One region of the Cloacibacillus sp. genome, then DNA from elsewhere that is predicted to be linked to it. Evidence: riboswitches for the same ligand, from Rfam matches in the RefSeq annotation. Region 1 holds a riboswitch; each other region holds the start of a gene.
What was found. Region 1 has a riboswitch for cobalamin ahead of LIO98_RS01170 (hydratase). Riboswitches for the same ligand answer to the same signal wherever they lie in the genome.
Positions count from the first base shown of each region.

Region 2: linked by a shared signal. The riboswitch ahead of LIO98_RS09130 (TonB-dependent receptor) and the one ahead of LIO98_RS01170 (hydratase) in region 1 are both predicted to bind cobalamin.
Region 3: linked by a shared signal. The riboswitch ahead of LIO98_RS04425 (sirohydrochlorin cobaltochelatase) and the one ahead of LIO98_RS01170 (hydratase) in region 1 are both predicted to bind cobalamin.

Region 1 is NZ_JAJBUX010000008.1:9,188-12,465, forward strand. Features, by position in the region: gene LIO98_RS01165 (FAD-linked oxidase C-terminal domain-containing protein) at 1-509, shown strand, start outside; cobalamin riboswitch at 795-984, shown strand; gene LIO98_RS01170 (hydratase) at 1,338-3,278, shown strand, end outside.
Region 2 is NZ_JAJBUX010000071.1:16,886-20,163, reverse strand. Features, by position in the region: gene LIO98_RS09145 (M20 family metallopeptidase) at 1-541, shown strand, start outside; gene LIO98_RS09140 (helix-hairpin-helix domain-containing protein) at 638-919, opposite strand; gene LIO98_RS09135 (DUF3788 domain-containing protein) at 925-1,353, opposite strand; cobalamin riboswitch at 1,517-1,694, shown strand; gene LIO98_RS09130 (TonB-dependent receptor) at 1,843-3,278, shown strand, end outside.
Region 3 is NZ_JAJBUX010000035.1:21,090-24,367, reverse strand. Features, by position in the region: gene LIO98_RS04435 (aminotransferase class I/II-fold pyridoxal phosphate-dependent enzyme) at 1-660, shown strand, start outside; gene LIO98_RS04430 (histidine phosphatase family protein) at 657-1,253, shown strand; cobalamin riboswitch at 1,319-1,503, shown strand; gene LIO98_RS04425 (sirohydrochlorin cobaltochelatase) at 1,646-2,551, shown strand; partial or broken gene LIO98_RS04420 (iron ABC transporter permease) at 2,555-3,278, shown strand, end outside.

The sequences.
Region 1 (3,278 bases):
AAATAGGGGATATATGTCTAAAGCAGGGGGCTTTGGAGGTATTCGTTGCGGATAACAGAACGGTGAAGGATAAGCTGTGGAAAGGGCGTAAAAGTGTTGCTGAAGCTGTATGGGCACATGCTCCAATTCAGGTGTCAAATGAGGATGTCGTCATTCCTGCAAGCGCTGTTGCAGATTTTATGCGGGAGTTGGATGACATATGTCACGGTGCGGGTGTGAAATATGCTGCTTATGGTCATCTTGGCGACGGTAATATGCATGTAACGTTATATCTGGAGGGGGAAACCCCTGGATGGCGCGAGATTATTGGGGGCGTGCGGCAAAAGCTCTACACGATTGTTATAAAGCTTGAGGGGACGCTCACGGGAGAACATGGCGTGGGGTTGAAGCGTGCCGCGTATATTTCGCAATTTCTTGATGATGCTCAAATAGATTTGATACGCAGGGTAAAACTTGCCTTCGATCCAAACAATATACTCAATCCCGGTAAAATTGTTCCCTGGGAATAGGGTGTTGTATATTTAAGAAGTACATCCCATTTTTTTATATCAAATTTATTATTGCAAAGGTACCTCTTTAATTGTAGGTGCCTTTGCTTTTTGTGATGGTGTGTTTGTTGGGTACGTTATTATGGCGGCTTCTAACTGCGGGAGTCCTTTTGTTTGATACGCTGGTGTTGAAGTAGTTCTGTAAAAGTATCTAATTTTCCAAATAAAACAACAATTTATTATATTGTGTCATTTTGTTGTCAATTGTGAAAATATGTCGCTAATGCATAAAAATAACTTGACATTTATAAAACATGAGGATATAGTGACATTGATAAAAATAGCGGTGTAAAAGCAAGGGAATTTGGTTAAAAACCAAAGCGGCCCCACCACTGTTGTCATGACGAAATCGCGGGATCACTGGACGTCTGTCTGGGAAGATGCGAAATTAGGATGAATGGAAGCCAGGAGACCTGCTTACACCGTCGAGGGATAAATCTGCGCGGGCGGATATTGTTTCGTGAGCCATCGTCTTTAGATTGTACGGCGGCCATATGATGTTGTCTGTGCGGTGTTTTTCTTTGCAGGCGGCATTTTTTTTTTTACCCTCCGCTTGCTGGCATCTGTTGGCCTTGTAACTTGACAATAAAATAATATAACTAATAAAAGTAAATAATAAATATTTACTATAGTATATTTTACTGTCATTGGAGTGGACTTTTAGTTGTAGGGGACAATGTTGTATCTGCTGAGTTAAATGTCCTAAAGAGAATATGAGATGACTATATTTTAAATTTTACTATAAATTCTGAAAATATTAGAAAAACAAAAAGAAAAGAGGATGAGGATTTGATCAGGCTGATTGAAAAGGGCGTTTATCTGTTTAACGGAAACGTGTTGGTGGAGGATGTGGAGAAAAAGGGGCTCTCCGCGGTCAACGAAGAGATTCAGGCCGCGGGAATGAAGCCTCTGGAACGGCTGCCGGAGGACAGGGAGAGCGCCGCCGGAGGGACGATCGCGGCCAATATTATCGCGGCGCATAACGCCTCCGGCACGAAGGATAATTACCGGATACGCTTTGACAGCCTCGCCTCGCATGACATCACCTATGTGGGCATCATCCAGACCGCGATCGCCAGCGGCATGAAGCGCTTCCCGATCCCCTATGTCATGACAAACTGCCATAATTCGCTCTGCGCCGTCGGCGGGACGATCAACGAGGACGATCATCTTTTCGGCCTCTCGGCCGCGAAGAGGTATGGCGGAGAGTTTGTCCCCGCGCATCTGGCGGTCATCCATTCCTATGTACGGGAGATGATGTCCGGCTGCGGACGGATGATTCTTGGTTCGGACAGCCATACGCGTTACGGCGCCCTGGGGACGATGGGCGTCGGCGAGGGCGGCCCGGAGCTTGTGAAACAGCTTGTCGGACGCACCTATGATTTTCCGCGCACCGACGTCGTCGCCGTCTATCTCACCGGCGCCCCGCGTCCCGGAGTCGGCCCGCAGGACGTCGCGCTGGCGATCATCGGCGCGGTCTTTAAAAACGGCTTTGTAAAGAACAAGGTGATGGAATTTGTCGGCCCCGGAGTCTCGAACCTGCCGGTGGAGTTCCGCAGCGGCATCGACGTGATGACTACGGAGACGGCCTGCTGGACCTCCGTCTGGCGCACCGATGAGAGGGTCGAGGAATATTTTCATATTCACGGACGCTCGGAGGCTTACAGGCGGCTCGAGCCGGCCGCTGCCGCTTGGTATGACGCGGCCATTGTAGTGGAGCTCGACAAGGTAAAGCCGATGATCGCCCTTCCCTTCCATCCCAGCAACGTCTATACGATAGACGAGCTCAACGCGAACCCCTATGAGATATTGAAGCGGGTGGAGGATGACGCCCGCAGCAAGCTGGAGAATCCGGAGCTGAAGCTCAATCTCACCGAAAAGATATCTAAGGAGGGCAAGATCCGCGTGGATCAGGGGATCATCGCCGGCTGCTCCGGCGGGACCTTTGACAATGTCGTCGCGGCGGCGCAGATTTTGCGCGGAGGCAGCGTTGGCAACGGCGAATTCTCGCTCAGCGTCTATCCCGGCAGCCAGCCTGCTATGCTTGAGCTCATCGGCAACGGTTCTGTCGGCGCCCTTATGGAGGCGGGCGCCGTCGTGAAGACGGCCTTCTGCGGCCCCTGTTTCGGTGCTGGCGACACGCCGTCGAACCACGGATTCAGCATTCGTCATACGACGAGGAATTTCCCCAACCGCGAAGGTTCAAAGCCGGGAGAGGGACAGATTTCCTCCGTCGCGCTGATGGACGCGCGTTCCATCGCCGCCACGGCGGCCAACGGCGGCGTGCTGACATCGGCCGAGCGTTATGGGGAACTGCTCCACGACAAACCCTATAAGTTCCGCGGCGATCTCTATGAAAAGAAGGTCTATCACGGTTTTGGCAAAGCGGACGACAGCCAGGAGCTTATCTACGGGCCGAATATCAGGCCATGGCCGAAGGTCTATCCTCTGGCGGAGAACCTTCTGCTGAAGATAGCCTCCGTCATCACCGACCCCGTGACGACCACCGACGAGCTGATCCCCTCAGGAGAGACCTCTTCACTGCGCTCCAATCCGCTTAAACTTGCGCAGTTCGCCCTCTCGCGCAAAGATCCGCTCTATGTTGGGCGCGCCCAAGCCGCCCAAGTTCTGGAAGACGACCGCCGCGCGGCTGTCGAGGGTGGCGTCCCCGTCAGCGGCGAGGCGAAAAAACTGCTTGCCTCCGCCGGCATGGCCGACGCCTCGGCGCAG
Region 2 (3,278 bases), on a different contig from region 1:
CATGCACTATACAATAGTTTCCGCTGGCGGTCCGAGCAACGTGGTCCCCGCGGAGGCGGAGGGTGAGTTCGGCATTCGCTCATACGATACGGAGTATGTCATGTCGATGGCGGAGCGGCTGAAAAATATCTTCAAAGGCGCGGCCCTGATGGCGGATGTCAGCTATGAGATTCGCGAGGGGACATTTTTCAAAGCGAAGATACCGTTGCTATCGCTGAACGATCTGATCATGGAGAACGCAGTGGCCGTTGGTATGCCTACGATAAGGCCGCCGAGAGAGAAGACGGGCTCCACTGACTTTGGAAACGTTATGTATGAAATACCCGGTTCGTGTATAAGATCAGCTTTTGTCCCGGAGGGGACTCCCGCCCATTCGCAGGACTACCTAGATGCCGGCAAGTCGCAGGCGGCGCACGACGCGCTGGCCAACGCGGCGAAGGTGCTGGCGCTGACGGCCTATGACCTGATAAGCGATCCCGCGAAGATGGCCAAGGTCAGGGATGAATTTAACGCGAAAAGATTCGGTAAGCAAACAGTTTAAATAATAAAGTTACCGGCGACTGCGTGTGCGGGCGCCGGTAACTTTGTCGTCCCGCTCATTTTAGACGAGAACCGCGGCGTACGGCGCAAACATGAACTACGAAAGCTTAGTGCCCCGCGGATGATATTCCTTATCTTTCCAGTACCACCATTTTAGCTTTTCCGGATCGCGCTCTTTGTTCTCGGCATAATAGACGGCGAGCCGGAAGACATAGAGTACGCAGGAATCGTCGCGGAAGCCCTTAAAGAGGCAGTCCCGCTCAAAGAGCGCCTCCGGCTCCTTGCCTATCAGCTCTTCGATAGAGCTGATGCCGATGTTCATAAGATGACGCTCCATATTCTCCCCGATGCCGGGAATTTTTCTTAGATTGCTTTTCATTGTTTTTACGGCTCCTGTTTGTCCGGCCGGTTGGGTCTTCTTTTGATTCGCAGCAGCCTGATGAGATCGGGAAAAAGGGACTCATCCGCCGGTTCAAACATCATCCATTTCCCGTCGTGATAGGTTTTAGCGCCGTCATATATCTCCCGCGTCTTTTGGGAGAAAGTCTCCCTCTCAGACTCGAACTTCGCTCTCTCCGTCCGGCCGAATATCACCATGAAGCCGATGGCCTTTTCTTTCGCGTATAGCGAGCAGAGGGTCTTTCCTCCGCGGCGGTATTTATATTCATAGAACCACAGCCGGCCGCCGCCGTTCCAGCTCCCGGTCATGTCGTAACTGGCCTCTATCATGGAACGGAGCCCTTTCCATACCGCGAAGAGCCCTTCGCCGACGAGGGCGCTCATCTCTTCATCAGAGGGGATTTTTTCAAACATTGGCCACCGCCTTCTCTCCGCGGGGACTCCCGCGGGTGAGTTTTTATACATTATCATTGTACCATGACAGGGGTATGGAGTCGTAAGCACCCGTCGCCGCAAAAGTAGTGAAATAATCCGCAGGATATGGATATATAGTTGACAAAACAACCGGCTATAGTGTAAAATAACAGAATAAAAAAATATTGTAACGGAATGCAGTCAGGGAATCCGGTGAGAATCCGGAACAACCCCGTTGCTGTAACTGGGACGAAAGCGCACCGTGCCACTGCCGAAGGCGGGAAGGCGCGCCGGTAGGATGATCAGGAGTCAGAATATCTGTTGTATCCGTATGAGTTGCAGCTTGCGAGGGCGAGTAGCAGCGTTTGCTTGGCGTATATGGCAGAGGCTCCGTCTTTGGGGCCTCTGCCTTTTTGTTTTTGTTTGTAAAAATTTAACAGAGGGAGTGTTTTTATGTATCATCTGTGGAGGAAAACAGCGGTTGTTTTCTTGTTTTCGTCATTGCTTGCCCTGCCGGCGTTCGCGGCGGAGAAGGCAGTCAGCGCCGACGTGGCTGAGGTCGCCGCGGTGGAGGTCACCGGTTCGCACCTCGCGGAGTCGACGGCGGACGTACCGGCGCAGACCTATGTAATCACGCGCGAGGATATCGACAACAGCGCCGCGCGCGACGTCCAGGATGTGCTGTCGAAGGTGCCGGGCGTCAACGGGCTTTTGAACAGCGCTTCGATGGCGCAGTCAAAGGGAATAACGGTGAGAGGATTGAATTCGGAGGTCCTGTTGTTGGTTGACGGCATTCCATATATGGGTGCTGATTACGGCGTAGGCGCCGATCTTGGTTCTCCGTTTGACTTACGCAGCATAGCGCTCACCGATGTTGAAAGGATAGAGGTCGTGAAAGGCGCAGGTTCTGCGATCTATGGCTCCAACGCGGCCGGCGGCGTCATCAATATCATAACGCGCAAACCCTCTGATAAATCAAGCGGCAGTATAACTTTAGAGGGAGGCAATAAAGAATGGTTCCGCGGAAATGTGCGTGGAACGGTGGTGCTCAGTAATGACCTGAGAGTGAGCACAGGCTACACGAGGACGCAGGAGGGGGAGACGAGGATCAGGCTCGCCGACCCTGCCAGCGGACTTTATGATAACGCGCTTGATTACCGTGGAAATGATTATTACTTTGGCTTTACGAAGGGGGCATGGTCCTTCCTCGGCGAAGTAGGGGATTTCAAATCTTCCTGGAATTACACGGATACCCTTTACGGCGGCGGAACCTCTGAAAATAGGCAGGATAACAAATATCAGAGATTTACGCTGAACTACGCCGACGGTGTGAATATGGGACGCCTATATTATCACAAAAACGAGAGGACCATTTATGACACCTCCGGCGAGACGAATTATGACGGCAATACCTTTGGTGCCACATATAACAGGAAACAGGAGATCGGAAATCTTCCCTTTGTCTTCGGCATGGATTTCAGAAGGGAGAAAGCTGAATATTTCAACCATGATAATCCCTGGGGAAATAATCAGCCGTATGACAACACAAGAAATGAGTATGCTCCCTACATAGAGACATCCATACCCATCGGCTCCGCCGCTTTCGACATAGGGTTACGTTATGAGTATTGGGATCTGGATAACGGAGAGGACGCGCATGAGTTCCTGCCGCGTTTTTCGCTGAACTGGGCGAATAAGAACGGGCTTCTATACTATGCCACCGTCGGTCGTTATTTTTCAATGCCGAGTTTCTATCAGATGTTCTACTCGGACGCGTTCGGTTTTTGGCTGCCGAACCCCAATCTAAAACCTGAGAAGGGCTGGACATACGATATCGGCGTCAAGGATGATGCGGCAAAGAACCCATGGAGCTTCAATGTGTTCTATATGGATATGGAAGATAAAATCAATATGAACGACAGCTA
Region 3 (3,278 bases), on a different contig from region 1:
CCGCTCAACATCTTCGACCTTCGCGCGGCGAAGCTTCCCGCAGAGGGAGCCGTCTGGCTCTGTAATCCCTGCAACCCGACGGGGGGCTTCATCCCCGATGGAGAGCTCGACGAGATCGCGGAGCGGCACCCACGGACGCTTTTTATCGTCGACGAGGCCTATCGTGATTTTATCTGGACCGACGAGGCACTGGCCCCATACCGGCCGCGGCCTAACGTCGTCAGGCTGCGTTCGCTGACAAAAACGTACAACCTCTGCGGGGCGCGTATCGGTTATATCCTCGCCGGCGCCGAGATGACGGAGAGGCTGAAGAGACGGCAACCGAGCTGGAGCGTCAGCGGCCTCGCGCAGCAGGCGGCGCTCTTCTTCCTCGCGGACGCCACGCTGCTGCGCCGCACGAAAGATTATTACGCCGCGGAGATGCCGCGGCTCATCTCCGCGGTGAACAGGGCGGGTTTTCCGACGCTGCCCAGCTGTGTGAACTATTTCCTGGCCGCGGTCGACGACGACGAAAGGTTCATCCGTTTTATGCTGGAACGGGGCATCGTCGTGCGCCACACGAGAAATTTTCCCGGGCTCGACGGAAGATATGTGCGCATCGCGGCGCGGACGAGACCGGAGAACGACATCCTGCTCGCCGCGATGGAGGATTACCGTTGAGGATTTATCTCATCCGCCACGCGCAGTCGCTCGCGAACGCGGAGAATGTCTGGACCGGCCAGCGCGACATCCCGCTTTCGCCGCAGGGCGCGGCGGAACAGCGGGAGATATGCGCGCGTTTTTCCTATCCGCGCGCCGAGTTCTATTTTTCATCGCCGCTGAAACGCTGCACGCAGTCGCTCGAGCTGATATACGGGCGCGCCGCCGATTATCTTTCCGCGGCGTTATCCGAATGCTCGCTGGGCATCCTTGAGGGGCGTCCCTATACAAATCTTGACGATGACCCCAACTATACCGCCTGGCTCGCGGCCCCCGACCGTCCGATAGAGCGGGGCGAGAGTTTCAACGGTTTTACGGAGCGCGTCTGCGCCGGTTTTGCGGCGCTGCTTTCGCGATGCCGCGCGGCGGGAGTATCAACGGCCGCCGGCACGATGCACGGCAATGTGATGCGCGCGGTGTTGCACCGCTTCGCCGATAAAGATATTCCCCACGGAGAGTGGCGGATACCGAACGGAGGCATGTATATTCTCGAATTTGACGCGGATGGCGAACTGGTATCATGGAGTGCCGCGCCCGGCTTTCTCTTTGTCTGATGTGACAAAATTATCCGGAGCGCCGCTAAAAATCACCTGTACACCCGGGCGCCATCTGTTATAATTACCACAAAATTGAATATTGTCTTTCTCAGTAAGGGAAACCGGTGCGGATTTTTTCCTATGCCGGTGCGGCCCCGCCACTGTGGTTCAGACGAAAGCGCAAGGATGTCACTGGAATTTATTCCGGGAAGGCGCGCTGTTAGGATGAAGATAAGTCAGGAAACCTGCTGGAGAAAGGTAAAGGGAGGGATCTGTTTGCGCGGGCAAACATCTTCGCGATAGTTTGTTGCAGCTTGTTATCGGCTGACAGGACAAAGACTCGGAGAATCACTTTCGGGTCTTTTTTTATTGGACCCAGATTTTATTCTGGATTGGCGATGATCGAAAGGATGGAAATATTTCTCATGAAATCGTTTGTAATAGCTCTCGTAATGCTCACACTGGTGATGTCAGGCACGGCCTTCGCCGCCGCTCCCAAGGATAAACCCGACAAGAAGGGTATCCTCGTAGTCGCCTTCGGCACCTCGATGCCGGACGCGAAAAAGGCGATCGACAATCTCGTCGACTCGGCAAAGAAGGCCTTCCCCGACACCGAAGTCCGACTCGCCTACACGTCAAACATCATCCGCAGGAAGATAGCGAAGGAGCAGAACGTCAATATTCCCACGCCGACATCGGCGCTCGCGCAGATGAACGACGAAGGCTTCACCCACGTCTATGTGATGCCGATGCACATCATCCCCGGAGAAGAGTATGACGACATCGCGGGACTCGTGAACGGCGTCGCCGCGGTGAAGGGGAAGTATGAATTCAAAGAACTGAAACTCGGCCGCCCCTATCTTTCATCGGCCGCCGACTGCGATCTGATGGCCGACATTCTCATGAAGCGCTTCGCGAAGGATCTCGCGAAGAAGGGCACCGTGATCGTCCTCATGGGACACGGCACGCCGCACCACGCCGCGAACGCGATGTACAGCCAGCTCCAGCTTTCGCTCGACAAGAAGGCCCCCGGCCGCTTTGCCCTTGGCACTGTCGAAGCGGCGCCGATGATCGAAGATGTGATCGCGCGCCTCAAGCGTGACAAGGGCGTGAAGACGCTCGTCATCTCCCCGCTGATGATCGTCGCGGGCGACCACGCGAACAACGACCTCGCCGATAAGGACGATCCCGAATCATGGTACAGCCAGCTGAAAGTGGCAGGCTACAAGGATATTAAGACCTTCCTCGTCGGCCTTGGCGAAGATGCGGACATGGCCCGCGTCTACGTCTCCAAGATCAAGGATATGATGAAATAAACGATGACCGGCGTGGCGGAGCTCTCTGAGCATAGACGGCGGCTGTACATAAAGCGTCTGCGTCTCGCGGCGCTGCTCTGTCTGCTTTTGCTCATCGCCGCGCTCTGGCGGCTCGGCGCTGGCGAGTGGGATATTCCCGCCGCCCGCGTCGCGGCGCTTTTGAATCCGTTTTTAGACGAAGCCTCGCGCGCCACTCCCGAGGCTCTCGTTATCCGCAGCGTCAGGCTGCCGCGCTTTCTCGCCGCCGTAGGAACGGGAGGGCTGCTCGCCGTCGCAGGCGCGGTGCTGCAGGGACTGCTCACAAACCCGCTCGCCGAGCCTTATACGCTGGGGATAGCGGCTGGCGCGGCCTTTGGCGGCGCTCTCGGCTTTTTCTTCGGCTCGTTCGCAGTGACCCCGATGGCCTTTGCCGGCGCGATGGCCGCTCTCTGGCTCGTCAGCCTCATCGCCGCGCGCAGCGGCGGCGGCGCGGCCTATATAGTCCTCGCAGGCATCATAACCAACGCGATACTCTCCGCGGGCGTTACTTTTCTTAAGGCGATCGCGGACGACCGCCTCAGCGCCATCGTCCTCTGGCTCATGGGCAGCCTTTCGGGAGCCTCGCCGCTTTCCGCCCTCTCGGTCTAGGGCGCGGCCCTCATATTATTCATCCCTGCCTTTATCTATGCGTGCCAGATAGACGCCGTCTCCCTCTCAGAGGGACAGGGAGCGATGCTCGGCATTGACG